Regions from separate parts of the Colwellia sp. BRX8-4 genome, predicted to be linked through region 2. Evidence: riboswitches for the same ligand, from Rfam matches in the RefSeq annotation. Region 2 holds a riboswitch; the other holds the start of a gene.
The links. Region 2 has a riboswitch for thiamine pyrophosphate ahead of H4J56_RS11250 (TonB-dependent receptor). Riboswitches for the same ligand answer to the same signal wherever they lie in the genome.

Region 1: it holds a riboswitch for thiamine pyrophosphate, as region 2 does, so the genes downstream of both, thiC (phosphomethylpyrimidine synthase ThiC) here and H4J56_RS11250 (TonB-dependent receptor) in region 2, are expected to answer to the same signal.

What each region holds. Positions count from the first base shown of each region.
Region 1 is NZ_JACGVS010000001.1:182,091-198,284, forward strand. It holds gene H4J56_RS00795 (S-(hydroxymethyl)glutathione dehydrogenase/class III alcohol dehydrogenase) at 1-258, opposite strand, end outside; gene H4J56_RS00800 (tetratricopeptide repeat protein) at 453-1,394, opposite strand; gene H4J56_RS00805 (outer membrane beta-barrel protein) at 1,549-2,058, shown strand; gene H4J56_RS00810 (M1 family metallopeptidase) at 2,154-3,830, opposite strand; TPP riboswitch at 4,005-4,126, shown strand; gene thiC (phosphomethylpyrimidine synthase ThiC) at 4,232-6,193, shown strand; gene H4J56_RS00820 (FAD-dependent oxidoreductase) at 6,201-7,412, shown strand; gene thiS (sulfur carrier protein ThiS) at 7,402-7,635, shown strand; gene H4J56_RS00830 (thiazole synthase) at 7,638-8,441, shown strand; gene thiE (thiamine phosphate synthase) at 8,589-10,112, shown strand; gene H4J56_RS00840 (DUF418 domain-containing protein) at 10,129-11,676, opposite strand; gene H4J56_RS00845 (PqiB family protein) at 11,904-14,924, opposite strand; gene H4J56_RS00850 (paraquat-inducible protein A) at 14,914-15,585, opposite strand; gene H4J56_RS00855 (paraquat-inducible protein A) at 15,575-16,194, opposite strand, start outside.
Region 2 is NZ_JACGVS010000011.1:122,560-138,753, reverse strand. It holds gene H4J56_RS11255 (hypothetical protein) at 324-530, opposite strand; gene H4J56_RS11250 (TonB-dependent receptor) at 590-2,713, opposite strand; TPP riboswitch at 2,803-2,921, opposite strand; gene H4J56_RS11245 (single-stranded DNA-binding protein) at 3,041-3,691, shown strand; gene H4J56_RS11240 (SHOCT domain-containing protein) at 3,737-5,842, shown strand; gene H4J56_RS11235 (TVP38/TMEM64 family protein) at 5,854-6,522, shown strand; gene H4J56_RS11230 (thiol:disulfide interchange protein DsbA/DsbL) at 6,553-7,185, opposite strand; gene H4J56_RS11225 (serine/threonine protein kinase) at 7,227-8,204, opposite strand; gene ccoG (cytochrome c oxidase accessory protein CcoG) at 8,204-9,637, opposite strand; gene H4J56_RS11215 (hypothetical protein) at 9,772-10,128, shown strand; gene H4J56_RS11210 (formimidoylglutamate deiminase) at 10,215-11,576, opposite strand; gene hutG (N-formylglutamate deformylase) at 11,707-12,498, opposite strand; gene H4J56_RS11200 (ATP-binding protein) at 12,853-16,062, shown strand.

The DNA.
Region 1 (16,194 bases), on a different contig from region 2:
GGTGACACCCTCACCTATTTGTTCAACAATTCCGCCACCTTCATGCCCTAAAATGACTGGAAATATTCCTTCAGGGTCTTCGCCTGAAAGCGTGAAAGCATCGGTATGACAAACGCCTGAAGCGATGATTTTAACGAGAACCTCGCCTTTTTTGGGAAGTTCTACATCAATTTCTTCAATTGTTAAGGGTTTATTTGGCCCCCAAGCAATTGCAGCTTTAGATTTGATGGTGTTTAGTTTTTGCGTAACTGCTGACATATGAATTGACCTGATTACATTCTTTAAAGACAATGATAGTGGATAAATATCAGGAATAACAGCCTATTGAAATGGATAAAATTATGTTAACCCGATTAATAAATTGGGCTTTACTATGATGGCGAGATATTCACCATAAGGATTTATCAAACCTTTTTGCAGTATGCTTTGTTATCGACTCCCTCTTAAAGGTTTTATAATTCACCCTTAAGGTCATTAAGCTTTAATAGCAGGTTTGGCGCTAAGAGTTCTTCGTTAATGGCCAGTAATAACTCCTCGGCTTGTTCTTTATCACCGCCCAGCAACTTTATTTCGGCTAAGTACAATTTTGCATGAGAGGCTTTCACAACATCTAAAGCAATGTCAGCATGCTTAATTGCGGCTAAATAACTTTTTTCAGCCAATGAGAATTGTTCAGCGTGTTGTTGTGCTTGCGCTAAATTAAAATGTACTGTCGCTATTTGTTGTTCATTACCATATTTATAACTCCAAGGAACGGTTGCATACCAGTGGGCAAGCGCTTCATCATACAATTCAAGTTGCCTAGCGACATGCCCTAAATGACCAAAAAGATCCATCATAAACTGCGGATTATGACTGTTTTTATATTTTTCTTTTAAAGCATTAAGTGACTCATAGGCTTCAGGTAACTCACCAATAAACATTTGTAAGTTAGCAATTTCAATAAGTTTAATTGGAGATGGATAAACTTCATTCATTATTGCTAATTGTGCTTTTGCTTTATAAATATAACGCTTCCCTTCTACTAAGTCGCCATGACTAAGTAAACACTTAGCATAATACATGTAAAGAGTGACTTGAAAAGGGATCGGTAGGTCTTCATCGTTTATCCAACGCTTTGTTTCTTGGTAAAGCTCATCACTGTGTTGCAAAATAAATAGCGAGGATAATTTGAATTGCATTAAGCTAAACCAGATGCGGCTTTTCGGCTGTACTTGGGTTAATTCAATATTAACTTTTTCTAGGCATGATGATGGCGAGCGCTGACATAGCTTTGCTGTGCTCTCACTTTTCATTGCATAACTTTTTGCAACCGGTAAGCAAAAAACCCACAATAATAGTGCTATAAGTCCAAGTAAATAAAGTTTTGAAGAGATAAAAAAATGTTTATTCATCGTTAAATATTGCCACTGATGTTATTAATTGCCAAGTGCCGGACTATAATTTATTAAAGATTATTGAACAAAAAATATCTTGGTGTTAAGCTCTGCGCGAAATCTTCACCTTAATTTAACCTAAAGTTAACCCAAATAAAATAAAGGATTTATTATGTTTAAGAAAACCGCTATTGCACTCACTTTTTTCAGTCTTTCCCTAACAGCCGTAGCTGCTGATTGGCAAGTGGGCGGTGGATTCGGTCAGTTATCTGATAGCTCTGATGGCGACGATATTTCTTTGAACTTTATCTATGGCTCAGTGGCATATAAAATTGAAAATTCAGCGAAAAATTTTTACTTGATGCCTGAACTTCGTCTCGGTTCTGGTGTTGGTGACGACTCACTTTACGGTGCTAAAATTGAAGTAGAAAGCTTACTCGCTTTGTCTTTGCGTGGTCAATATGACTTCAACAATCGCGCATATGTTTATGTAATGCCGTCTTATGCAAACTTAGACCTCAAAGCAAGCTACCGTGGCGAATCAGCGTCTGATGATTCATGGGAATTTGGCATCGGCGCTGGTGTTGGTTATAGCCTCAATAAAAAAGTGAGCGTTGAAGCCTCTTATGAAACGTATGACGGTACTAAATTACTTTCTGTTGGTTTTAAATACGCTTTTTAAGCGCAATATTTAACTGAACGTTGACGTGTAAGGAGAGCAATAAGCTCTCCTTTTTAATTTTATATCGTTAATTTTTAAAACTTTAATTTTTAAAACTAATGACCTAAAACACTGAGCGTCGAAATATAAAAGTTAGCATCAACGGCTATATTTGGGTTTTCCTGCTCAAGTTCAACAGTAGTCCAAGTTGCTGTTGGTGCTAGCCACTGTGTTTTACCGGCAATAGTGACGCGTAACGGCATATCAAACCCCTTAACCACGTTACCCCAACGAATTTTCATCACTTTATCTTTGATAAAATATTCGAAAGTGGGAATACGTATATCACGTAAATATTGATCAAAGACCTTACTTAAGTCGATACCTGATTGTGTGCTAATGTAGTTTTCAATATCTTGGGTAGTCACTGTTTGATGATAAAAAACCTTACCTAATCCACGGAGTATTTCTCGCCATTTTTCATCATTATTAATCACTTGGCGAATGGTATGCAGCATATTGCCACCTTTATCGTACATATCACCAGAACCACCGCGATTAGCATTATATTCGCCAATAATAGGGGATTGATTACCAATATTCATCCGTTGACCACGAACGTATTCAAAGGCTTGCTCTTTAGTGAAATGATACTCTAAAAATAGACTTTCTGAGTAGTTAGTAAAGCTCTCATGGATCCACATATCAGCAACATCTTTATTGGTGATGTTATTGGCAAACCACTCGTGACCTGATTCATGAACAATAATAAAATCAAATAATAATCCTGGGCCAGTACTACTTCTATCACGCCCTAAATAACCATTTTGATAACCATTACCATAAGTCACCGAACTTTGATGCTCCATCCCTAAATATGGTGCTTCCACCAGTTTATAACTGTCTTCATAAAACGGATAAGGACCAAACCAATGCTCGAACGCTTCAATGGTTCGTTTCGCTTCTTTAAACTGTTTTCTTGCTTTCGCTAAGTTTTCCCGTAAAACATAGTAGTCCATATCAAGCTGACCTTTTTCACCTTGATACTTTTCACCAAAATGAACATAGTCACCAATGTTAATATTGACCCCATAATTATTAATAGGATTCACAACTTGCCAATGATAAATTTTTGTTTTATCAATTTTATTGTGTTCAACTTTAATTAATCGACCATTAGACACATCCATTAAATGTTCTGGCACTTCAACGCTGATTAACACGCCATTGTTGGGTTCGTCGGCAGGATGATCTTTATTTGGCCACCAAATACTAGAGCCAATGCCTTGATTTGAAGTGGCAATAAAGTCGAGGCCATTACTGTCTTTCTTCCAAGTAATACCGCCATCCCATGGGGCGTTTTTTGCGGTAACGGGCTGTCCAGAGAAGTACATAGTTATCTTCTGCTCCGAGCCTATTTCTTGCTTACTGGCTGGGGTAATAAAATAAGAATAGCCATCTTGCTCTACTTCAAGCGCTTTACCATTTTGGTGTACTTTCTCAAGCTTCATTGGCGCCTGTAGTTCTATTTGTAAACGTTCACCTTTAGCTAACACCTTATAAGTCATGGTGTTTTTACCTGAAAAAAGCTTAGTTTCAGGGTCAACTTTTACATTAAGATGATAATGAATTAAATCCCACCACTTTCTTTCTGGTGTAATAGTACCCCGTAATTTTTCTTGGTGCGTTACTTTGCCACTTTCTTGTTGCCAATTACTCGCGCTAACATGCCCAGCAAAAACCATAGCGCAAACTAAGCCAGCAAGTGAAGTCGTTATCCGTTTTTTTATCATTGTTATTGTCCTAACACTCTCTCGTATACAATATACTAGCATTGTGTAATATAAATTGTGAACCCTAAAAAGGGTAAGATCTGTCAACGACTCACATCGTTATCTAAAAATTAATTATAACCAAATACAACATTATGATTGCGTATTTTGAAACTAATACGATAGAATCACCACAATTACTTGTCGGAGTGCTGAGATTATTTCTAAAGAAATATTCAAAGCTGAGATCGCGAAAGCGGGATCCGTAGAACCTGATCAGATTAATATCTGCGTAAGGGAACAAGGTAAAATAAAAGAGTTAAAGGATTAATTCGTCACTTTTTTATTTTTTCCTCACTCTACACTTCGTCTTTTTTATTCGTGCATTTATAACGAAATGCATATTATTAAAAGGCAAAAAAATGACCAAACCAGCTAACAAACTCACTCGCAGAGAACGTCGCGAACAAGCTGAAACATTCTTAAAAAACGTTTCTGATCAATCATTCCCAAATTCTAAAAAAGTTTATGTGCAAGGTAAAATTCACGATATCAAGGTAGGTATGCGCGAAATCACCTTGTCTGATACTTTATTAGCGGGTAATAAAGATAAGCCAACCTACGAAAAAAATGAACCTCTTTGCGTCTACGATACCTCAGGTTTTTATACCGATGAAAGTGTCGAGATAGACGTACACAAAGGTATTCCTCGCCTGCGTGAAAGTTGGATTGATAGTCGTGGTGATGTTGAGCTCTTAACATCAAATAGCTCTACTTATGCTCAACAACGTTTAGCTGACGATGGTGTTGACGCGATACGCTTTGAACACTTACCTAAAATGCGTGTCGCTAAAAAAGGTCAAAACGTTACCCAAATGCACTATGCTCGCCAAGGGATCATTACCCCTGAAATGGAATATATTGCCATTCGTGAAAATTTAAAACGTGAAGAGGTCAAAGATAAAACCTTACTACTACAACATAAAGGTCAGTCATTTGGCGCCAGTATTCCAGCGCAAATTACCGCAGAGTTTGTCCGTGATGAAGTCGCGCGTGGCCGAGCAATTATTCCGGTAAACATTAACCACCCAGAATGTGAGCCGATGATTATTGGTCGTAACTTTTTAATTAAAGTAAATGCCAATATTGGTAATTCGGCGGTGACCTCTTCCATTGAAGAAGAAGTAGAAAAACTGGTTTGGTCGACCAAGTGGGGCGCAGACACGGTAATGGATTTATCAACGGGTCGTAATATTCATGAAACCCGCGAATGGATCATGCGCAACTCGCCAGTGCCCATTGGTACGGTGCCTATCTATCAAGCGCTAGAAAAAGTAAATGGCGTGGCAGAAGACTTAACCTGGGAAATTTTCCGCGATACCCTTATCGAACAAGCCGAGCAAGGTGTTGATTATTTTACCATTCATGCCGGTGTATTATTACGCTATGTTCCAATGACCGCTAAGCGTGTCACCGGTATTGTCTCACGTGGTGGTTCAATTATGGCGAAGTGGTGCTTAGCGCATCATAAAGAAAATTTTTTATACACCCACTTTGAAGATATTTGTGAAATATTAAAGCAATACGATGTCTCGTTTTCACTCGGCGACGGTTTACGCCCGGGCTCGGTTGCTGATGCCAACGATGAAGCACAATTTGCCGAATTACATACCTTAGGCGAATTAACTAAAATTGCTTGGCAGCATGATGTACAAACGATTATTGAAGGCCCCGGGCATGTGCCACTGCATATGATCAAAGCAAATATGGACGAGCAACTTAAACATTGTGGTGAAGCACCTTTTTATACGTTAGGTCCGTTAACGACTGATATTGCACCGGGTTATGACCATATTACTTCGGGTATTGGCGCCGCTAATATTGGTTGGTACGGTTGTGCCATGCTTTGTTATGTCACTCCTAAAGAACATTTAGGCTTACCCAATAAAGAAGATGTTAAAGAAGGTTTAATGACTTATAAAATTGCAGCCCATGCCGGCGATTTAGCAAAAGGTCATCCGGGGGCGCAAATTCGCGATAATGCCATGAGCAAAGCGCGCTTTGAATTTCGTTGGTACGATCAATTTAATATCGGTTTAGACCCTGAAAGAGCCAAGACTTATCACGATGAAACCTTGCCACAAGAATCAGGTAAAGTTGCCCACTTCTGCTCTATGTGTGGGCCAAAATTCTGTTCGATGAAAATATCTCAGGAAGTACGTGATTATGCCGCGGGTCTTGAAGCCAGCAATAAAATAGAAATACAGTTACTTGACGAAGTCATTGTTTTAGATGCAACGCCAACCGATATTGCACAAGGCATGGCTGAAAAGTCGGCGGAATTTAAAGCGACCGGTAGTGAAATTTACCATCAGGTGAAATAGTCAGCCGATGACTATTTCTCAACAGTTCCCTAAACCTACTCAAATCTGTGCCAATATCGTTGTTATTGGCGCAGGGTTAGTGGGTCGTTTAATGGCATTGTCTTTGGTTAATCAAGGTCATCAAGTGACCTTGATTGATAAAGATAATAAACAGGGCCACCAAAGTGCCGCTTATGCTGCTGCCGGTTTATTAACGCCGCTAGGTGAAGCTATGCATAGCGATCGTAATATTGTTGAAATGGGCTTTGAGTCATTAGCGCTTTGGCCTGAGATTCTTGCTAAATTAGACAGTTACACTTATTTTCAACAAGCAGGCACCTTAATGGTTAGCCATGAACAAGACCAAGGCGATTATCAGCGTTTCATGGCTTATATCAAAAATCATTATCCGCAACATCAGCTACAGCAACTGAATCGCCAACAAATACTTGCCCTTGAGCCCGAATTAGCTCATCGCTTTAATCATGGGTTGTTTTTACCTGAAGAAGGGCAAATAGGTAATCGTAAATTACTAAAAGCCCTGCAAAAGCAGCTAGAAAAAAGTAGCGTTACTTGGTTAGAAAGTTCACCTGTCGTTAACATTGAACAGCAAAAATCGAGCTGTTTAGTCACTTACCATGGGGATAGCCCACTAGGCAACAAAGGCAATAAGCAAACTAACACGTCAAAGCATATTATTGCTGCTGATTTAGCAATTGACTGTCGCGGTGCAGGCGCACGCAACAGTGCAGGCGAAAACACCGCAGCCCCCTTAAAAGATTTACGAGGAGTACGAGGTGAGATATTTCAGTTATTTGCCCCTGAAGTCAATATTACCCGGCCTATTCGTTTAATGCACCCTCGCTATCAATTATATATAGCCCCTAAAACTAACGGCTTTTATGTCGTGGGAGCAACTGAAATCGAAAGTGAAGACTGCGCGCCAATGACGGTACGTTCTTCAATGGAATTACTCAGCGCGGCTTATAGTGTCCATGCTGGATTTGCTGAAGCCAATATTCATCAACATATTAGCCAGTTAAGACCTGCTTTTAGTGATAACCAAGCTAAAATATCACTGCAAAATCGGCTTATCCAGGTCAATGGACTGTTTCGCCACGGCTACCTTATTGCGCCGGTTGTGTTAAAGCAGTTAGAGTTTACCGTTGCGCATTTTTTCGAGTGTCGCTCATTAACAGAATCTCCTTATCATAAGTGGTTAGCCATCAATGAATACTAAAGCAGCTATAACAACCTATTTTATCAATGGACAAGTAATCACCATTGCCAGTATAACCCCCAATATATCAATGGCATTACTGCATTATTTAACGCCAGAGCAGCAAAAACAAAGTTTTGCCGTAGCCCTTAATGGTGACTTTATTGGTAAAGCTGACTATCAAAAAACCACAATTAATCAAGAGGATAGTATAGATGTACTGTTTCCTATTCAGGGAGGTTAATGATGACATTTTCAACCGAACTAATGATATACGGACAAGCGGTTAATAGTCGTTTATTAATTGGTAGCGCACTTTATCCTTCGCCACAGATCATGAAAAAAGCGATATTAGCCAGTGGCTCAAAAATTGTCACCTTGTCGTTAAAACGCCAAAACCCTGCGCAACAGTCAGGCGCAAAAATTTGGCAGTATATTCAAGAGGTTGTTAAAGAGACTCAGGGATTTTTATTACCCAATACGGCGGGCTGTAAAACAGCTAAAGAAGCGGTAACCCTAGCAAAAATGAGCCGCGAAATTTTTAAAACGGATTGGATAAAATTGGAAGTTATCGGTGATGACTATAATTTACAACCAGACCCTATCGAGCTATTAAAGGCCTGTGAACAGTTGTTAAATGAGGGTTTTAAAGTGCTACCTTATTGCACCGACGATCTCGTGGTGTGTCAGCGTTTATATGACTTAGGTTGTCAGGTGATCATGCCTTGGGCATCGCCAATAGGCACAGGTAAGGGTCTAATGAACCCTTATAATTTAGCAACAATTCGTTCGCGGCTTCCAGATGCAACTCTCATTTTAGATGCGGGTATTGGCAAACCCTCAGATGCTTGTCTAGCTATGGAAATGGGTTACGACGCCGTATTATTAAATTCAGCAATTGCCTTGGCAGATAGTCCGGTGCTGATGGCAAAAGCCTTCGCACAAGCCATTGTCGCTGGCGAGCAAGGATACATGGCGGGTGTAATGCAGCAACGACAAACCGCTCACCCGTCAACGCCAACCCTAGATACACCCTTTTGGCATCAATAAGGTAATCAGGCAATCAGGCAATAAGGCAATAAGGCAATAAGGGTAAAACTATGACAGAAAGTGTTAAAGAGAAACCGACTATCTGGACGATCAACGCCAACCCTAGATACACCTTTTTGGCATCAATAAGGCAACAAGGATAAAGCTATGACAGAAAGTGTTAAAGAAAAACCGATTGTATGGACGATTTCTGGCAGCGATTGCTCTGGTGGTGCGGGCATTGCCGCCGATATAAAAACAGGTCATGCCTTGGGTGTTGAAGTTTGTCATTTGATAACCGCGAATACCGTACAAAACGCTAACCGCCTTGTCTCGATAAATCCGGTCGCTAGCGAGACATTACAACAACAAGCCAAGGTATTAATTGATGATAAACCACCCAGCGTCATTAAGATTGGCTTAATAGCCAATCTTGAACAAGTCACATGGTTAACCGAATTATTAGCGGGCTTTAAAGCTAACTACCCAAAAATAAATGTCGTTTTTGACCCCGTTGGCCAAGCGAGCGTCGGTGGTAGTTTTTCGACACTACAGCGAGAAGATTTAACCCTATTGTTCAGCTATATTGATGTTATTACCCCCAACCTGATGGAAGCGCAACAATTATCAAAATTATTGATACTTAACCCCGTTGAGCTGGCAATAAAAATTGCCGAATTAGGCGTCGCCAGCGTCATCGTAAAAGGTGGGCACAGTGCCGTGTTAGACAATGACGGTTTACAAGTCAGTGATGACTATTGTTTACATCACGTTGAGCAATCATCGATAAGTTATCAACTCTCTTCACCACGAATAAATACCTCTTACAGTCATGGTGGTGGATGCTCCTTTGCTAGCGCATTAGCGGCTTTTTTAGCACACGGCTATTTATTACGTGATGCCTTTACCTTAACCAAAGCATTTATTAATCAGGGTTTAGCTAAATCGGTAACTGCTAGCATGAAAAAAACCGATTATTATGGTGCATTTGAACAAACCCATTGGCCTAATAGTGCTGACTTTTTCCCCAGAATATCATCCAACCTAGTCAAGAAATATCAGCAGTTACCGCCTTTTCCATCGTTGGCACTATCAGATAATAAGCTTGGGCTTTACCCTGTGGTTGACTCACTTTATTGGTTAAAACGTTTGTTGCCATTAGGCTTAAACATTATTCAACTGCGGTTGAAAAATAAGACGGACATCGAGCTTGAAAAACTAATCATTGCAGCCATAGCCATTAGTCAGCCGTATAAAACGCGCTTGTTTATTAATGATTATTGGCAATTAGCAATAAAGCATCGCGCTTACGGTGTGCATATCGGCCAAGAAGATTTACAAAACGCTAATTTAACTAAGATTCATCAGTCAGGTTTACACTTAGGTATTAGTACTCATGGTTGTTATGAATTTTTATTAGCACAACAATTACAACCCTCTTATTTAGCGATTGGCGCTATATTTCCCACTAAAACTAAAAATATGAGCGGACAAATTCAAGGGGTAGATAACTTACAACAGCTATTGAAATTAGCCAGCAATATTCCGGTTGTAGCCATTGGCGGTATTAATCATCAACGAGCAGAACGTGTTTGGCAGACGGGTGTTGACAGTATAGCGGTTGTTACCGCGATCACTGAAAGTGAAAATGCTGAAATCGCAGTTAAACAATTCCAGCATATTATGCAGTAATTTTTCCCAGTAAAACCTAAGAAGCTATACTTGTATCAAGTTTTTTTTCTAAGCGTAGTGGTTGCCATTTCAGGTACGTAATTGAGCGCCATAACCATTCTAACGGGCCAAATCTAAAGAATTTCAACCATAGTGTACAAAAAACAACTTGGGCAAAAATCACCGCGACGACAATAAGCATTTGTTGTCCGCGGGCTATTTGGCCAAACATACCACCAGCATAGCCATAAAATATTGTCGTTAAGATTATAGAATGACCGATGTAATTAGTAAGCGCCATTTTTCCTAACGGTGCCAACCATGAAAAACCTTTGATAAACCAAGCTTTGCTGGCTAATTTTACAAACAAGCCAATATAACCGGCACAGAGAACAAACTGCCCATAATAAAAAATAGTTTGTCCGCCCGCTCTCACTTCGATAGCACTTTTTGTCACTGGGTGTAGGCTAATAAAAGTTCCAGCAATACTTAACAGTAGGCCAATGCTCAATCCGCCCCAGCACATAACACTGAAGAAACTTTGGTGTTGTTGTGGGTTTTTCATTCTGCCACTAGCGACTAACCAATAGCCCACCATAAAAAGAGGTAAACAAACAAAGAAGGCAAAGGTTGGCGTGTTACCTAAAGCTTCAACGGCGCTTTTAGCTCGGTACTTAGTCGCTTCAATATAGCTAGTTTGCGTAAAAGCTGCTGTTTCTTTTGCTTCATCTTGCGCACGGCTTTGTTTTCGTTCAAAACGTTGTTGAGCTTTATAAATAATAAGCTCTTCGTCGGTCATGCTATCTTCATCGACTTCTACAGCTTCTTCTTTTTCTTCTAATGCTTCAACATCACTATCGATGACTGCCGCACTCGCTGCTATTAAGGTACTTTCGTCTTCAATCTCGGTATCTTTACTAGCCCATATTTCTTTTGGATTATCTTTTTCTTGTTGCAGTAAAACATCAAGCTGCTGATTAATGCTGACTTCCTGTTGCCAATCGTTGGTTATTACGGTGTTGTCACGGGTAACACCAAAATAAAGAGCGGCAAACATTGAAACAAATAACGGCATCAATAATAGTGAGAAACCCACTTTTGCAAACGTAGCGGGGGTATTAAATCGCGCTAATTTTTTAATGCGTAAAAGTAAAACAAACCCCAGTAAAAGCAAACCTCCTACCGCATAGTCGTGAATAATATCTCCACCCCAAAGAAAAATTAAATGTGCCATACCAAAAACAAATAATGCCAACATGCGTCGGGTAAACCATGCGCCAAATTTACGATCTGCCTCTTGCGCCCTAACGAGCATGATGGCAAAGCCCATACCAAAAAGTATTGAAAACAACTTATAAAATTTGCCTTCTACAAACACTTTAACTAACCAACTTGATGCCCAATCGAAGCCAGTAAGACTATAATCAAAGCTCAGTAATGCGCTAACAGGGCGATTAAACCATTCGATATTCATCATAATAATGCCAATTAAGGCAAAGCCACGAAGTAAGTCCATCACTTGAATACGATTAGAGTTTGTGAGCGGTGTTAGCTCTTTATTAGTGCCGGGGAATTCATTTTCCATAGGTTTTTCCACTGTATTATTATAATGAGTTAATATTGTTTGCATGCTTAATAGCATGAGTCATGCCAATTCGTTACCTATTGGTTTTTAACGAATTGTATGAACTTTATTATTATAGTTATTAATAAATAAACAACAAATTGTAACTTTAGACCAAATTTACGGCTTTTCCTTAACGCTATCGCCAACAGTGTATTGAACAAAGTTAAGGGGGGTATCTCTTGTTCTTATTGCGACAATTCAATTTTAGGTTGCCACTTATGCCAATCGTCATCAACATCTCGTGCTAACTTAAATAGTTGTCCTTGCTCTGCTGGCTGAAAAGTCTCCTTAACGTCAACCTCAGGTGTAGCAAAAGCTATACCACCGGCAAGCAGTGTTTCTATAGATTCTGAGTCTATATTGATCCCTGAAAAAAGCCCCGCATCAATACGAATACCACTGGTATTCCAAAACTGACTGCTTTGGCTTACTAAAGGCGCATAACGCGGATAAATATTAATATAGATATTAACGGTGTCGGCAGTAGGTGATAAGTCGACACCAATTACCCGACCAACTTTAACTTGTCGATAGAGCACAGGATTGCCAGTTCTTACTGAACCTAAGTTTTTTGCACTTAATGAAAGATTTAACCCTGAAGGAAGCGTCGTTGTTACCGGCATAATGGCTTTGGCCTCAAAGCGATGACTTATTTCTCCCTTACCTGGCATTAATCCAATAAAGCCCCCCTCTAGAATAGCGCCAACATTTACTGAGCCCACAAGAGCAAGCTCTGGTTTAGCAAACCAAAATTTTGAGTCTGCAACCGCGAACTTTCGGCCACTGTCATTTAGAAAAGCATAAACAGTTGCGCCAAATCCTTGCTGATCAAATTTGATCCGAGAAACTAAGCCAACTTGTTGATCTTGATATTTTATTTTTAAATTATTTTTCAAGCCCTCTACATCACTAAAATGAATTTCTATGGCAACGCCCGCTAATTTTGCATACTCAACATTATCAAATAAGGTAAATTTCTCTCCCTCTTCAACGGTGTCTTGCTCAGGCTTTATTTCTGGGTTTATAAAACTGATCCCCCCCTTTAATATCGCATCAGCAGATTCTGTTTTAACAATAAAATTCCCTAGACCACCGCTTATAGTTACACCACTGGCGTTGTAGAAACGGGTAAAATTAGAAATTAAATGTCGGTATTCTTCATCAACGGTAATATTTATTTCAACGTTATTACCTGTAGTATCGAGAGAAACATTATCCACTTGTCCTACAGCTATGCCTCTAAAGCTAATCGGACTGCCTGGATTAACGACATTCCCTTGCTCTGATTTTAGCGAAAGTTGTAGTCCTTGTGATGATAAGTGTTTTGCCGGTGGTAAGTCAGTGACAATAAAATCATGGGCTTTTTCACCTTCTCCAACGTTAACGCTGATATACGCCCCGCCAAATAAAGCATCGGTATTTGTCATTCCTGACAAGGATAAGTCGGCATTAACGAGCCAAAACTGACTGTTTTCTCGGAGAATATATTCGTAATCAGTTAAGACCCCAACCTGAAGGGTAACTTGGTCTTGCTGGCGAATGACTTTATGAACAGAACCAATTTCTTCACCTCTTAGCATGATACGGGTTTTGTTACTTAAACCATGGGCACTATTCGTATAAAGGTTAAATGTTGAACGTTGTTTAGCCACGTTTTTATCAATAAACAGCTGAAAGCTATCACCATTCTTAGGTGCTGATTTTTCATTATTATCACCTAAGTCAAAAGCAATACCGCCCGCTAACATCGACTGAATAGATTGTGCTTGTATATCAAAATTTTGTAAGCCACCTGAAATATGCAAACCACTGGCGTTCCAAAAGTGACTATCACTAGAAACAAAGCTTTTGTATTTAGGTTCAATGAAAATGTGTACTAAAAATTCATTAGGGCCAATATTTTCAATTGCCTGAATAGTACCTACTTTCTGCTGTTTATAATAAATATTAGAGCTTGTGGTTAAAGAGCCAACATCTTGTGCTTTTAACACTAAATGTAACCCAGGCTCACTATATTGGTAGGCAGGCTCTTGATTATATACGTTAAATTTATTTAACGGTTTACCATCAACTGATGGACGAATACCAATGTGAGCGCCTAGCATTAATGTATGTAAATTTGTAACGCCGCCTAAGTCCAGATTTGGCGCTATAACAAAAAACTGCGAACCACTGGTTAAATAGGGAATGATACGAGGATTGATAATAGCACTGGCTTCGATGATCCTTTCTTCGGGATCAATACGAGTAAAGTCGGTAATTTTTCCTAATGTTAACCCTTGATACATAATCGCTGCATCGCGATCTATACCTGAATTCCAGTTTAACATTAACTGAATTTCATGGCCCATATTGGCGGTTTCATAATCAGAATATAAGGTGAAATTTTGGCCGTTGATCGCTGGTCCCATAACAGCTTCATAATCAGAGTTTCCAAAAGCCACACCTCCAGCAACAACAGATGCCAGTGAATCGGTATGAACAGTAACACCACTAGTTAATGAGCCTGATACTGTTACGCCACTGGTATTCCAAAAACGCGAGTTTTCTTTTACTAAGTTAGCGTACTCAGGTTCAATAAAAAGGTTAATATTGATCAGATCAGAAGTTGCCTCATAGTTAAATCCAGCGACATAACCGACGGTAATTTGTTTAAATAAAACCGGCGATTTCTTGCCTAATGAACCCAAAGTTTTTGTAGTTAATGATACATGTAAACCTGGCGTTGCTTGATCTAATACCGGTTCTTCACTTAAGGCAATAAAGTGACTCCTTGCTTTACCTTCTTCTTCTATATCAGGCATCACATTTATGTAACTCCCTGATAACAAAGTGTCTAATCCGGTAATACCTTGAAATGAAACGTCGGCAGTCACGTACCAAAAACGTGTTTTATCGGTCAACATTTTTTTTGAGCTTGAAATCATTTCAATTTCGACAATAACACTCTGTAAGTCTTCAGATACTTCAACGTCACGAACAATACCTGTGGTAAGTCCTTTATAGCGAACTTGAGTTTTACCAACCACAATACCACTTGCACTTTCAAACTGAACGGTGATAAACGTGCCTCGGTCAGAAACAGCTTTTATAATTAGCCAAGCACCAAATAACAACGCAATAATAGGCACTAACCAGACAGCAGAAATACCTTCTCGACTTTTAATAATAGCTTTTGATTCGGCAAGAATAGTTTTATTTGTCATGATGAGGGACATCCGTTTTGTTATATGTTTTTTCAGAAAGTGACTGATGATTATGCTTCTGATAGTTATCCCATAATAGTCGCGGATCAAAGCTTTCCGCGGCAAAAATGGTAAAAATTACCATTAAAGTAAAGTAGGTAATACCAACTGCTGGTTCAATACTAGATAAAAAGCCTAAATTAACGACCGCAGCCATGACCGTCACCACGAATACATCGAGCATTGACCATGGTCCTAAAAATTCGACAATATGATATAACTTTCCTTGTTGTTTTAACGACAATTGTGTTTTTCTTTTGGTGTTGTACATCAAGGTAAATAGCCCAATAATTTTCCCTAAGGGTATAACAAAGCTAGCAATAAAAATGATGATCGCTACCGGCAACATCCCCATTTGAATAAAAATGGCGATCCCCTCCAAAATGGTTGATGCTTCGGGGTTGCCGAAAGTGTAAAACACCATCATAGGATAAATATTAGCCGGAATAAACATCACTAACGCGGCAATGGTCCAAGCTAACGTGTATTCAATACTTTTAGGTTTTCGAGCAGAAAATAGCGTTAAACAGCGTGAACAGACTTGTCGCTCGCTATGCATAACATTGAGCTTATGACACTTTGGGCAACTGCCTAAACCTGCGGCAAGGGCTTTATTGCTCAAGAGATTTCTCCAGCTCATGCCATATATTGTGCTGATCTATTGTGACCGACACCAATGTTGAACATAACAACAGGAATATTAGGCTAATTAACCCACCATCAATCGTCATATCAGCCAGTGAAGAAAGTTTATACATAGAAACAACAACACCAAGTAAAAAAACGTGGAGCATCGTCCAAGTATCTAAAACATGATAAGAGCGAAAAAACACTAACAACGAAGGTTTAATTTTTTGAAACTTTATGCACCATGAAATATATAAGGCCGTGATCAGCCTCACTACAGGGATAGCAATGGTAAACATAAAAACAGCAAAGGCGAGTACGTAATTGCGACTATCAATTAAAAGCGTAATACAGTCAACCAGAGAGGCATCGTTGTAAAGACCTGCGGCGCCGATGCCAATAATAGGTAATAATGCCGCGGGTAAAAAAAACAATAACCCTGCAATGGCGACAGCAAGGGTTCGATTAATCGCATCCCTCTTCTTTGAAAACAACATCGCGCCACAACAACCACATAAAGCATTTTGTCCTTCTAATAAATACGGCATAGGTAATAACGAATCGCATTGATGACAAGCAATCATATTATTAACAACTGAATGAT
Region 2 (16,194 bases):
CCCCCCGTCATCCTGAACTTGTTTCAGGATCTCATTACTTTAAGCCACGAATACAGATACTGAAATAAATTCAGCATGACGACATGTTAGTTCAACGAGACGACATGTTAGTTCAACATGGCGGCATGTTACTTCAACATAACGGCATGACGGCTTTTAACAACTGCTATGCCAAGCTAAAAATCCCGTCATCCTGAACACCCCCCGTCATCCTGAACTTGTTTCAGGATCTCATTACTTTAAACCACGAATACAGATACTGAAATAAATTCAGCATGACGACGTGTTAGTTCAACATGACGGCATGTTACTTCAACATAACGTCAAGGCGCTTTTAATAACTGCTCTGCCAAGCTAAAAATCCCGTTATCCTGACCCACCCCGTCATCCTGAACTTGTTTCAGGATCTCATTACTTGAAGCCACGAATACTGATACTGAAATAAATTCAGCATGACGACGTGTTAGTTCATCATGACGGCGTGTTACTTCAACATGACGGCGTTTTACTTCAGCATTATGGCATATCAATTCAGCATGACGGCATGCTACTTCAGGATGATAGCGTGTTAGCTGAAGAGTGCTTAACCTTAGAAGTTATAATCAAACGTTACACCAATTTGTCTTGGTGCGCCAAAGCGTTGATATTTTTTGGCTACCCAATCTAAATCAGGTTCGTTACCGAAGAAGAAGCCGCGTGTTGCGATTTTTTCATCGGTAATATTTCTAGCCCAAAGTGAAATAGACCAATCAGCGAGTTCATAAGCAACTTTCGCATTCAATAAGTTTGAACTTGACGCTTTTTCGTCATGGCTATCAGAGAAGAAAAATTCATCTTTTCCTGACCAGTTCACATTGAAAACAACGCCATTATCGCTTCGATACGTAGAGCCAAGGCTAAAGGTATAGCTTGGTGCGTGTGCTAAATCGCGTCCTGAAATGTCAATGTTTGTACCGTACTTGTCAGAATAGCCATAAACATCATATGTTGCGTTTAGGTAGCCCACTGTCGAGTCGATCGTTAAATTATTATTAACTTGGTATGTTAACTCAAGTTCCAAACCGTAACTGCTTGAACTGGTGGCATTTGCCGTGTAAATGGTAAATTGCTGTGGCTTATCAGGGTTCTGTTGAGAAGCATTAACTTGTTGATCTTGTCTGTCCATATAGAATAAGGCTAGTCGACTGACTAAGGTATTATTTAGCATATTCGATTGCAGACCTAATTCATAATTGACTAAGACTTCGGTATCAAATTCTTTAAATTGGATTAATTGCTCGGGTAAATCCATATTAAAACCACCCGCTTTGTAACCACGCGCGACACGAACATAGGCAGAATGCTCATTGTTAATGATCTTACTCAAGGCGATGTGTCCGCCCCACATGGTTTCAGACGGGTCAAACTCATCGCCAGCACTATCGCTATAATCGGTTGAACGTTTTTCAACGCGCAAACCTACTGATAATTCATGGCCATAGCTAAGAACACTGTCTAACTGGGTAAAAATTGCATAATTATTAGCTGAGTATGTAGAGTCGAGTATTTCGTCTTCCCAACCATTATAAAAAGAGTCAAGGTCGTTATCTTCATTCATTTTGCTAATGTAAGTACCCACTAGCCAAGCAGTTGTATTGTCAAAAATTCTTGAGCCGTCATTTGATGATAATCGAAACTCTTGTGACCATACATCTCTATCGGCGCGTTTGTCCCAAAGGTAACTGTATTCACATGGCGCACCATCACAACTTTTACTTGCCCAATAATCTGCGTTTGCCCAATCACCATCATAAGCGTGCTGATGCTCTGTCTTGGTATAGCTGCTTATCGCTTCGAATTTTGCAAATGACAAACCTTCAAAGCTAAATTTTAGTGCCCCGCCATGCGATTTTTGATTATCAACACCTGGGTTGTCCGTGATCGTATTAAAGCCGTTGTTATCTAATGTCCATGGGTCGAAACTATTATCGTTATCCGCAAATATATAAGTAAAATAAACACTTAAATCTTCTGTTGCCGTATATTGCAATTTGAACTTTCCAGAAAACTCGTCAATGCCATTAGTATCATCTCTATTTAGATAAAGATTGTCGCGATAACCGTTTTGTTGATGTTGCTCTAATGATATGCGGTAATTTAAGTCTTCGGTGACAGCACCAGAGCTATAACCGGCAACATTAATTAAGTCGTCATTGCCTAACGTTACTTTAAAACCATGCTCGGGTAATTCTGTTGCGTCTTTTGATTTTATGTAAATTAAACCCGCAAGCGCATTGGCACCAAAACGTGTACCTTGTGGACCTCTTAAGACTTCAACTTGTTGAACATCGTACATAGAAGCTGCCATGCCCAAGCCTGACAAATCGATATCGTCGACAATGAAGCCCACTGATGAGTTTGGCGCACCGCGGTATTCAGAACGTTCACCGACGCCTCTAATTTGTAAATATTTCGGACGAGATGTTCCACCAGAGAAATTTAAGTTGGCGACACCATTAATAACTTCTTCAAAATGTTGAATGCCCTGCTCAGCTATTTTTTGTTGGTCGATGATTGCAATACTGGTAGGGGCTTGCGCTAAAGATTGCTTATTGAAACTAGAAGTGACGGTTATACGCTCAATATCATTTGACTCATTTGCTTGTGTGACACTAGCAAAAGTCAATAAAGTCGTTGTTACCGCGATTGAAATAGGAGATTTTATAAAATTCATACTGGGCTCTTTTTGTGGCATGCAAGCAAAAAGAGCAATAAGGCAAATACACCGTAAGTAAGCACCTACACAAAGTGTTTACGATAAGTATTCAACATATTAACCATTCCTACGCCGGCATTATCCGTTTCAGGTATTAAGGGTAAAAATTCTCAGCAATACAAAAGCCTATTAACAACAGCTTTTTATTGCACCCCTTGGTTTGTTCGGCATACTAACAATTTTATCATCAAAGTACAGAAAAATTATGGTTATTTAATATCATGTATTTGCTTAATCTGATGATTTTCAGTAAATTAGCACTATAGTTTTTTTTATTAAATTGCCATGACAAATCATCTAAGCCAAAATCATTTATGTTCAGTAACCTTATTAGGAAATTTAGTTGCTAAGCCTGATATTCGTTATCAAGCAAACCCGGTCCTTGCTGTAGCTGAGTTAGTATTAGCGACCCATAGCAGATGGTTTGACAAAACGAGCCAACAGTTTAAAGAATGGACGAGTTATCATACGGTTAAAGTTATTGGTGATATTGTTGATCGTTCACTTATTCACTCGCAAAAGGGTGATGTTATTTTAGTGCAAGGCTATTTACTTAATAGTAAAAAAGCTAACCGTGAAATATTACACGCCACTTATGCACAAACATTTGCAAAGGGTTACGCCCAATCAATAAACCAAGTGCATATGAGTGGTGAAATAAGCAGCGATATTAATTTAGTACTAACCGAGAATAATAAAGAATTAGTCGCGCTTAACTTAACCGTTAATAATTTAGTGTATTCGCCTATAACACAGCAAACCCAAAATATTTCTATCGAACGTTCGGTACATATCTGGGGAAAACAAGCACATTATATTAAAGATAAGGCCGAGCTAGGCGACCAATTAGTTGTCGACGGAAGATTAAGCTATCTCAATGATAGTAAAAAATCACAATTTATTGATTCACACCAAGTCATTTTATTGAAACATTAAAATGGATTACCTATAATTTTATAAAATTAGGATTGTTGGCAAAATATGGACGTTTTTCATTATATAAAAAAAATAACTACGCAAACACTTCCAGTGTTGCTGGCTTTTTACTGCCTATTAACGCCCTTAACAACGATTGCTGAAGAAGTTCAACTCGAAGTTTTAGCGCAGCTGCCTAGCCTAAGTTCAACCAATAAAACAACCGTTATTGCATTACCTGTTAATAGTGAGAATAAGCAGCAATACTTAATTGCAGACGCTGCTGGCGAATTGTCTTTACTTAATAATGCCAAGCTCACTTTTTTAGCAAGCTTACCTCTAAATAATCATACTACCGATAAACAAGTTAAATTAACCGCGCTAACGTTACACCCCAGTTTTTCGTTAGCAGATAAAACTGGCTTCCAAAACTTTTTTACTGCACATATTGAGCCCGCTAAATCAAATAATAATGTTGCGCGATTAACGCTGTTAGCCGATCCCGTTGCATTGCCATTTGACGCTGTGATAACACAGTGGCAATACGACAACACAGCGGCAATTAAAATTGATGTGCAGCAACGCAGAGAAGTGCTGAGAATTGCGGTGCCAACTGCCACACATCAAATACAGAAAATTGCCTTTAATCCATATAATAAAGTATGGCACGATGATTATGGCTTAATGCTTGTTGCTTTATCTGACAGTAACACTAGCTTACCAAACGCTAGCGAAGGCGCTTTGTATTCTGGTGTTGTGTTGCGCATTAATCCTGAGAAATTTGGCTTAAGAAATTATAGGGTGCCAAGTAGTAACCCTTTTATGAAAACAAACGACGTTAACAATGAGATCTTTATTTTAGGCGCTCAAAGCATTAGTTCTTTTTCGTGGTCAAAAAAACATTATGGCGCATTACTCGTAGAACATGACTACGATGGCGGTCACCAAGTTGTTGTTGCTGATAAATGTGCTGACTGGCGAGACTCTTACCAAAATAACCTTGTTTTTCCGCTGAAATCTACTCAAGGAACTGATGGAAATATTTTTCCTTATTATGGGCGAAACTTAGAAGCGTCTGTAGGTAGTGTCTTATATCTTATTAATGATACAAAAAATTGGCAACTTGCCCAATTGAATACCACGATGGTAAATAGTGAGGCTCAAAGTGGCGCTGCTGCATTACCTATTTTGTCTTTTAGTCGTGATGAGCTTTCTCCAAAAAATAAAGTGTCATTACTCTTTGATCACAACGGCGAACCCTTACTGTTAGATTTAACCAATAAACAATTATTATCGGTAAAGGCTATCCCGTTAAAAAGTGACAATAGTAAGCGTATTCAGGTGGATAATAAAAGTGATGAACAATCGGCGCCACTCAACAATAGCGCTTATGGCAAACTACTGCTTACCCTGTTTATATTGGTGGTTGCGGTGGTGTTTTATCGATTACGACTAAAAACGGTTAATCAAAAAGCAAAATTAAGAGGTATGTTTGCACGCTTTGAACTCGATACTAGCCAAACAACCGTATCGTTTTACAAGCGCCATCAGTCAGAAATAGACAGTCAATTGGCTACTGCCGATATAGTTAAAAGTGAAATTTGGGTAAACGATAACAACGTCAGTATTATTAATGAAGATATTGACCATGGTTACAATGAGCAATGCGAGAACAAACTGCGCTTGTCATTTAATCAAGCGCATCGCCATAAGCTTATTGATGATGAAACTCGACAAGTCCTGCTTTATTTAACCGATAAAAACGCTAAAACATATGTTGTATGCTTATATTTTAGAAAAGGTAACCAGCGTCTAACCAAAGCTAAATATTTTGATATTTTAGAGTCATTAATTGATTGGAGTTGGTTTATTGCCAGCCAGCTGAATCCAGAAGCAACAACGGTACGACCGCTGAAAGTAACCATAGTTAAGAGCGCGATAAAAAAAGGTTTTAAGAAAAAAAAGGCCGAGCCTGAAAGCATTGATACATCCGTAATAGAAGAACCGCTACCTAGTAAGCAAACCGCAGCGGTATTGCACGACATCGTTGTTCATGACTCGGAATTAATAAGTGCGCTAGACAAGCTTGTTGATTTAAAACAACAGGGTTTTTTAACCGATGAAGAGTTTAGTTTAGCTAAAGCGAAAATTTTATCAGATATGATTGTTTAATATGGATAGAGATGCTGAGCAAACAAACTAAAACACTTTTTTTAATGACCACATTAATTAGTATTGCCATTCTTTTTAGCGTGTTATTTTCTTTAGATGTATTGAAAAACAACAACCTACAGCCACTACTTGACCAGTTTATTCCTCAAGGATATCTGGGGGTGTTAATGGTTTTAAGCCTATTGGCATTACTGACCAGTATCGGTTTACCCAGGCAAGTCGCTGCTTTTTCTTGTGGTTACATCTTTGGCATTGTTTATGGGACGCTGCTGGCCACTTTAGCGGCAACACTCGGTTGCATGCTAACGTTATTTATCGCAAAAACCTTTTTTAGACAAAGGGTGCTTGACGCTTACCCCGACAAAGTAATGGTGCTGTCTGCTTTTTTCTCAACGGACACCTTCAGCAAAGCCCTAGTCATTCGTTTGTTACCTGCGGGCTCAAACTTTTTAACCAACATATTGGCAGGCATGGCTAAGGTAAAGTTTATCCCATATGTTACAGGCACTTGTGTTGGCTTTATTCCACAGATGTTGATATTTTCATTACTGGGCGCAGGTATTAAAGTTGGTGAGGAACAGCAAATATTACTGAGTTTATCTTTACTGGTTGTTGCGTTAATTTTTGGCTATTTATTGTATAAAAAAGAAAAAAAACACAATAAAAAAGGAGCTATTTAGCTCCTTTTTTATTGTGTTGCTAACGGTCATTTAGTTGAGTGTTAACAAATACTTCACTAAGTTATTATAATCAGCTTCAAAGTTGTTTTTGTCTAAACCTGCATTTTCAATTTTGTAGCGGCCATTAACAATAACGGCTGGCACACCAGTTAAACCACCACTTTTTGCGTAGTAGGTTTGCTTTTTCTTCATTTGTTTTACTTGGCTATTTACACCAAAGCTTTTCATTAATTTGTCAAACTTTTCGCCGTCAGCGCCATTCAAAACAAAAACATTACGAATATCTTTTTCAGAAGTAAAGACTGCGCGCTGCACATGAATATAATTAAAAAGTGCGCCCATTAGCTTACTTTCCATGTCCATTTGCTCGGCAACAACTACCGCTTTACTTAACGTTTCCTGCATAACTTGAGAAGCGCCGCGTAAAAAATCAACGTGATTGAATTCAAATTTAACTCCTGCTGGTAACTGCTTTTTAACGCTAGTCATGAAAGGTGAAAACTTGAAACAATGTGGACAGTAAAATGAAAAGAATTCACGTACTTCAGGCTTTTTGGTCGCCTGTTCGCTCACGATCGTGTAATGCGTACCTTCTTGATAATTTGCTGCTGATGCCATTAATGGCAATAATAACATCACAAATAAACTCAATAATTTTTTCATTTAACGTTTTTCCTCAAACAATAGCCCTGCGCTATTAATAATTATGCAGGTAATAAACTTAATGGTGGCTGTTGAAGGGCAGACACTTGCTCTTTCAACATTAAAATTTGCTGTTCCCAATACTTATCGGTATTAAACCATGGGAAGTTATGCGGGAACGCTGGGTCTTGCCAACGCTTACATAACCAAGCCATATAATTAACAACACGCATGGTACGTAATGATTCTATCAAAATAAGTTGCTTGGGTTCAAATGAATAAAATTCTTCGTATCCCGAAAGCATAGTATCAAGTTGTAATAACCGTTGTTGGCGATCGCCTGAAAGCATCATCCATAGGTCTTGAATAGCAGGTCCCATGCGACAATCATCTAAATCGACAAAATGTGGACCTTTGTCTGTCCATAAAATATTACCGGCATGACAATCACCGTGTAAACGTATTTCATGGCTGGGTTGATATTGCTGCGCTGCAATATCAACCACTTGTTCTAAAATAGTAAAGAAAGCTTTGCTTAGGTAATGTGGCACAAAACCAGAGTCTTTTATAATATCGGTGGCCTGAAAAAGCATCTCTTGCTTGTTATAGGTCGGGCGATGTTTAAAAGGTTTTGTCGCTGCGACGGCATGAATACGCCCTAAAAATCGTCCCATCCATTCAAGCTGATCTAAATTGTCTACTTCGAAAATACGTCCGCCTCGACAAGGGTAGATAGCAAAATGAAAACCTTGATGAGAAAAAAGCGATTCACCACCAATTTTTAACGGCGCAACTAAAGGTAATTCATGTTTTGCTAACTCAAAAGAAAAGCTATGCTCTTCTCTAAGTTCAGCTTCGGTCCAGCGTTGTGGTCGATAAAACTTGGTGACGTATTTTTTCTTATCTTCGTCGTGAAATTGATAAACACGGTTTTCATAACTATTTAAAGCCAGCAAGCCACTGTCAACAAAAAGGCCAGTACTTTCTAGGCCATCTAAGATCAAGTCGGGTGATAGGGTAGTAAAATCAAATACAGACATTAGCGTTTATTAAAAAACCTGCTTTCATGTTCAAGAGAAACATCATCTTCCTCTGAAACCAACTCAATAACAAATGAAATATCGGTCATGTAACCTTTTAATTCATAGGGGTCTACCGACAGACTCATTGGTAACGTATACACAGCGGCGGCTTTTACCATGACTTCTTGCTCGCCATGCCACTTAGTGTTTTCAATACCCTTAACAGACAAGCGATAAACGTTATCAGTTTGCGATTTATTTAAGATTTTTAAGGTGTACACATTTTCTATATCACCGTTAAATTTTTCTTTGGCCAGTTCATTTCTGTCGCGAATAATGTCCATAGTGACCGGAGCTCGATTAACAATTTCTAAAACTAACAAGCTACACATTACTACCAGAACGATGGCATAACCCACTAATTTTGAACGAATAAAATGAACTTTTTTACCTTGTAACTCATGCTCGGTGGTGTAACGTATTAGCCCTTTCGGGTAATTCATTTTGTCCATAACCCCGTCACATGCGTCAACACATGCACCACAGTTTATACATTCATATTGTAAGCCGTTACGAATATCTATACCGGTTGGACAGACTTGCACACAAAGGTTGCAGTCAATACAGTCACCTAATTCTAATGATTCATGTGCTACTTTACGAGAGCGTGCACCACGGCTTTCACCGCGATTAAAGTCATATGAAACCGTTAAGGTATCTTTATCAAACATCGCTGATTGGAAGCGTGCATAAGGACACATATGTAGACACATAATTTCACGCATCCAGCCAGCGTTACCATAAGTACAAAAAGCAAAGAACCAAACAGTCGCTGCTAAAGCAAACGAGGCCTGAAAAGTAAAAAAGTCAATAAACACTTCATCAACCGGTGCAAAATAACCGACAAACGTTAGTGCCGTTAGTATTGAGAAAAATAACCAACAAGTATGTTTTAAGGCTTTACGCCAGAATTTGTCAAAATCAAGTTCGCGGCTGTCCAGTTTTTTACGCTGATTAGCGGTACCTTCAATTTTTTCTTCAAACCAGATAAAAATAAAGGTCCAGACAGTTTGTGGGCATAAATATCCACACCAAACACGCCCTAAAAAGGTGGTAACAAAAAACAGTAAAAAAGCACTAAGAATACAGAGCCAAGCGAGTAAGGTTAAATCTTGTGGCCACAAGGTTAGTCCAAAGAGCGTGAAGCGTTGTTCGGCAATATCAAATAAAATGGCTTGATGATCGTTATATCGCAACCAAGGCAGTATCGCAAAAAGTGCTAAGAAAAAAAAGTTCATCCGCTGCCTAAGTAATTGGAAAATACCACTTACTTTGCGCACATAAATTTGATCACGAGGCTGGTAGGTTTCTACCTGATTAGGTTGATGTATTTTAATATTTTTAACGGGAATTTGAATCTGCGCTTTTTTGATCTTGTCTTCTGATTTCACGATAAATCCTTGATATACGAGAGCCTCAAGATTATAACGATATTTATCTAAGAATACGTTATAAAACAATTAATATTAGTGAATAAGCTGAAAATTGATTATTCTTATATAATCATTCAATTATATAAAGAATTATGAAAAATTTATTGATCTTAATCGTCGCAGCGGCATTATTTTTACACTTTTATCCTCAACCAGAAGTAGACGAGTGGTTTTCAGAACAGAAAAACGTTATTTCTAATGCCTTTTCAGAAGCTACAGATACTAAAGTAAGGTTGAAGGCCGATAAAATTTATACTGACTTAAAGAGTCAGCTTGTCAATTTTAGTCTTGAAGAACAACAATTTTTAAAAGAAATAACCAGCGATAGAAAGTCGGTAAAAGCTTTTTTTACTGATTTTTGTAATGCCAAACAACAATCCCCACATTTGCACCGAGACAACCAAGCGAAAGTTTGTAAAACAATTGCTCAGTATAGTTCGTTGTTATAGGTAAATTAAAAAATTAATAACCTATAAAAGATATAAAGCTGTTATCGAGCAGTTCTAAAACTTAGATGCGCGATAACAGTTTAATGCTAAGCAGAAAGACTGGCCAATAGCTTAGAGAATGCTTGTTCAGACTCTTGCTCTAGGTGATGAACACCCCCGTTAATCACCCAGTGGCCATTAACCATAACGTCGTTAATCATATTATGCTGACTTGCAAAAATCATACTGTCTAATAAGTGTTGGTCGTGGTGGGCAAACAAAGCCACTTTTTTGGCATTAAGTACCAGTAAATCGGCTTGTTTACCTATCGCTAACTCACCGGTATTGCTATTTGTACTTTGAGCGCCGCCTAAGGCTGCTTGTTGCCACAAATTACGACCCACTGAAGGTTGATTTTCTGTTGCTAAAATAGCACGTTGTTGCTTAATTAAGCGTTGTGCGTATTCTAACCAGCGTAACTCTTCGATAGGATTCACTGAAATATGACTGTCAGAGCCAATCGCTAAGGTGCCATTTTCTGCTAAAAATTCACTGGTGGGGAAAATACCGTCACCTAGATTTGCTTCAGTGGTTGGGCAGATCCCTGCAATCGCTTTACTGGCAATAATTCCTCGGCGTTCTTGTTCATTGATATGTGTTGCATGAATTAAACACCATTGCGGATCTAATGCGACATTATTTAATAACCATTCCACCGGACGTTGACCATAATGCGCTAAACAATCATTGACTTCTTTTTGCTGCTCAGCGATATGAATATGCACTGGCGCTTTATTATCTAAACTACGAACATGTTTTACCGCTTGCTCTAACGACGTTTTGTCAACCGCTCTTAATGAGTGAGGTGCAATGCCAACATTAGTATTTTGATAATGAGCACTTAAGGTAAAGCAGTCACTGACCAGTTGATTGAATTGTTCTACTGAATTAATAAAACGCTTTTGGCCGTCATTTGCCGGTAAAGGACCAAAGCCGCTGAAACGATAAAGTACCGGTAATAATGTTAAACCAATTCCCGATTGCTGACTGGCCTTAAAAATGGCTTTTGCCATGGCAGCAAGTTCATCATGGTTTTCACCATTAATTTCATGATGTAAATAATGAAATTCTGCAACACGGGTATAACCCATTTTAAGCATTTCAATATAAAGCTGTTGGGCAATTATTTCGGCATCGTTTACCGTCAGTTGATCGATAAATTTGTACATGATGCTTCGCCATGTCCAAAAACTGTCTTGCCCTTCACTACCTTGTTCACTGAAACCCGCAAAGGCACGTTGAAAAGCATGGGAGTGGCAATTAACCATACCAGGAATAACAACCCCTACTTGCTCAGCGCCGTCAATATGGCCTGATGCTATTGCGGTGATCACGCCATTTTCTATGGTTAATGTTTGCTGCGTGTGCCAACCGCTGCTTAATAAAATACGTTCTGCAAATAACTTCATCGAAAATACCTTTGCTAATTTTTGTTGGAAAACCCAATCTACATTTACTGCGTTTGCCTATTCACCACTGACTAATGACTACGGCTTAATAAAACCGTTATCGCGACTCATTCATACGAGCACACCTACACTAGGTTTTTTGTTGTGAAAACTTAATCAAGGTTTCTACTAACTGTTTAAGCTTAGGAATAACCTCACTTGCCAACGCTTCATTGTATTCTGGACTGGGCTCACTCATGTAAGTACGTTGTGAAAGCTCTAACTGTACCGCATGAATATTTTTTTGCGGTTGACCATACTCTCGAGTAATAAAGCCGCCTTTAAACCGCCCGTTAGTGATCATGCTATAAGGTGAGTAATCAAGTTTTTGTAGTGCGGTGATTAATTCAGGCGCGCAGCTTTTACCATCAGCTGTACCAAAATTAAAATCGGGTAATTGGCCTTCAAAAAATCTCGGCACGGTCGACAAAATAGAATGGGCCTCTAATAAAACGGCTTTACCAAATTCATTCTGCACGTCAGCTAGAGTGCTTTTTAATGCTTGATGATAAGGCTGCCAATACGTGGTTACTCGATGTAATATTTCATCTTTTTCTGGTGCTTGTCCTTCAAGATAAAGTGGCGCAAGGTCAAATGAAGTCGTCGGACACAATTCAGTACTGTTGGCACCAGGGTATAAATCAACACCTGCTGGATCTCGATTTAGGTCAATGACATAGCGGCTATATTTGGGCATGATAATATACGCACCAAGCGCTTGAGCAAACGCGTAAAGCTTGTCTTTATGCCAATCAGTATCAGCCACTTTCCTGCCTTGTTCAGTCATTTTATTGGCAATGTATTCAGGTAAAGCCTCACCGTTATGCGGCATGCTGATAAGCAATGGAATTCGACCTTTTATTAACGTGTAAGTGTTAGACATCTTCAACCTTTTAATTGTATATACAACTTTAGGGGTAATTTATCATGCTGTTACTGTAGCAAGCAAATTTATTGCGTTGTGATGCTGATCTTTTTAGTTGCTTTACTTGTTGGCCGCTAAGGTTTATTTAATAAGCACCCGGGTAGCAGTAAGTCGTATTACCTAAAAAACATCTGATTTTCATTATATTAAATCAATCACTTATTTATTAAAATTTGCTGGTTTGCTACTTATAGCATAAAGTGTATTTATTAATACTTCACTTCTGCCTTCATAGATAAACTTAAATAAAAACTTAAGTTTTAAACCATGGATGATGACATTATAAGCGATATAAAGAATATGTTATGGTCCATGTCTACTTGGCTTAAGCGCACATTATTGTGCAGTATTTTGTTAGTCACTTTTAGTGTCTATGCAGAGCAACTATCCCACAATAAAGCGCCCCTTCGAATAGCTTTACCTGATAGACCATCAATCAATGCAGCTTCTGGAGAGAAGTTTCAACTGCTGGTTAACTTTCTTAAAGAGTATTGGCAAATTTGGGCAATAGATAATCAACGTGAAGTATCGTTTAGCTACATGCCAACAGAAAAGGCTTATCAATCGCTTGCTAATAAGAGTATTGATGTGGTCGCCGTTACTCGTTACCAGCAAGATCAAACAGACTTAGTTTTTAGTATTCCCTATGCTAAATTCAAACAGAAAGTGTTTCGTCGCATTCAAAGTAATAAAAGTAATGGTCTGCAAATAGGTATCTACTCTGACGATCAGTCAACTTTAAATTTTCTTAGTCGCCATATTGAACGTTATTATTATCAAGATATTGATAAGCTGCTTGGCGATTATCAAAAGTATGATGCCTTATATGCAACAAAACCCTGGTTACTTAATGAAAAGTTAAAAGAATATAAGCTCAGTGGTGATTTTCATATTACTGAAGATGAAGCACCAGAAGTTTACTTTCGCTTTGCCGTGAATAAAAACAATAGAAGCTTGATGCATAAAATTAACGATGGCATTCGCTCAGTGAGTCGACAACAAGCCGAGTTATGGAATAACAAATACATTGCCTTAAATGAAGGAAATATCTCGTTAACTTTTGGCGCCTATTTTACAAATTTATCTGTTGCTGAAAAAGATTTTATTATTGACCATAATCAACTTTCCTTTCCGGTGGTGTCTGGAGGTTTTCCGCCCTACATTATTACTAAAAACTTTAATCACATTACCGAGCGCGGCTTCACCATTGATTTATTTACGCTTTCAACTGAGCGAACCGGTATTATCTATAAACCTGTTTATGTAAAAAATATTGAGCAAATTTTTTCGTCTTTAGCACAGCAAAAAATTAATGTACTGCCGTTGGTTGAGCGCAATAAAGACCGAGAGAAAAAGCTTATTTTTTCTGAGCCTTATTTGCAAGCCAGTTATAGTATGGTTTATCGCTATAATGACACGATAATAGATGGTTTAAGTGGCATAGGTGACAAAAAAGTTGCTGTGGTTAATAATTTTAATGCCACCCAATTATTAATAGAAAAACTTCCTTTTGCACACCTTAATTACTTTGACTCGATGAATGCGGCCATTACTTCAGTATCTTTGGGTGAATCTGATGTCTTTATTGGTGGCTCTCTGATTTCTTCTTATTTGGTTAAAGAAAATCAACTCTCAAATCTCACTAGCCAACCATTAATAAACTTTAATGATAATGCTCAGTTTTTTTTCGCGAGTAACCCCGGTAACGATATTATTATTAGCTTACTTAATCGCACCATTAAAAGTCTTTCTGCCACAGATTACGAAAGACTTTATGCAAAATGGAGTCAAACGGCTTTCCATGAAAATAATGCCGATAAACAAATTGCTAATGCTTATCGAAATGTCAGTTATTTGTTTGTCGCTATTATGCTTTTTGGGCTGATTATTTTTTGGATTTATTATCGACAGCTTAGGGTCAGAAAGCTTGCCCAACTAAAAATTGAACATGCATTATCTATTGCTGAGTCTGCAAAAATAGAAGCTGAAAAATCAGCTCAAGCGAAAATAACTTTTCTTGCGCGGATGAGTCATGAAATTAGAACGCCGATGAACGGTGTATTAGGTATGGCAGAAGCCCTTGCTTTCACACCTTTAAATAAAGAGCAGAATGATTTACTTGAAACATTACAAGGCTCGGCAACCAACTTACTCGCTTTGCTCAATGATGTGCTCGACTTTTCAAAGATGGACGCCGGCAAACTGACTTTAGAGTCGGTGCCAGTGAATTTTAATTTACTTTGTAAAAATATTATTAGTGGCTTCAATCACATTGAACACCACAAACCATTAGAAATTAATTTACACATAGACAATAAAATAAGCCACTGCTATTTAACCGACCCGACACGCTTTACACAAGTGCTTAATAATTTGCTTAGTAACGCGATTAAATTCACCGATAAAGGGAAAATCGATTTAATTGTTACGGTGGCTAGCAGTGAGGTTATCAATAAAAACACCTACGACACACTTTATTTTGAAGTAAAAGACACCGGCATGGGCATAGCGGCGGAAAAACAAACGTTCTTATTTACTCCCTTCATTCAAGCCGATGACGACATTACGCGAAAATATGGTGGTACGGGTTTAGGGTTAAGTATTTGCCAAGAAATAATATCAGCGATGGGTAGCGAAATTAAGATTGATTCAACGCTAAACCAAGGGAGTTCTTTCCATTTTAGCTTAAAGCTAAAACAGTCAACTTTAGAAAGTTCCACCGATAACCGTCGCAGTAATACGCGTTTAATTAATGCCGCTGACGATAACCGTTTTCAAGATCTACGTATTCTTATTGCCGAAGATAACCTAGTAAACGTTAAAGTGCTCTGTGCGCAACTTGCGCGTCTAAATATTAAAGCCGATATTGCTTACGACGGCCAAGAAGCTTTAGATTTACATGAAAAACAGGCTTATGACATTATTATATCTGATTGTCATATGCCAAATGTTGATGGTTTTGAACTCGCTCAAACGTTAACAGCAAGCGAGCAAAGCCGACCGCTTTGGTTAATTGCTGTAACCGCAGATGCTTTGAGTGGCGCGGCAGAAAGGTGTATTGCTGCAGGTTTCAATGACTATATGGCTAAACCTTGCCCACAGGAAGAAATAACCAACAAGCTCAACAATGCTTATCGACAGTTATTAAAGAAACAACAGAAAAACGACTTAACTAAACAAAATTTCAGCCTTTTTGATTTAGACATGCTGCTGAAAAATAATGAGCACGACATCGAACTGAGTAAAAATGTTGGTCGACTTTTTATCGCTTCATGGCAAAAAGAAAAAAAGCAGTGGCTAAGCGCCACCGAGAATTTTGATCATAAATATATACAAGCACTTGCTCACAAGCTAAAAGGCAGTACACGGTATTTTTCCCACCCTGAAATAGCTAAAACGCTCAATGAGGTTAGCCAGCAAGCCAGGGCTGAAAATAGTAAAGATATAAAAGCATCTGCTAGCCACCTTTATTTACAACTAGATATAATGACCGAAGAAATTAAACGTTGGCTATTGTCATAAGTCATGTGATTCTTTCATCATCAATCTAGATTGATTTTTTTATTATTAATCGCTTTAATCAATCATTGTGAATTGTTTTTATCACTTTATTAAATCAAGTTATTCACCCATACTAGTGCCACTTAATCGATT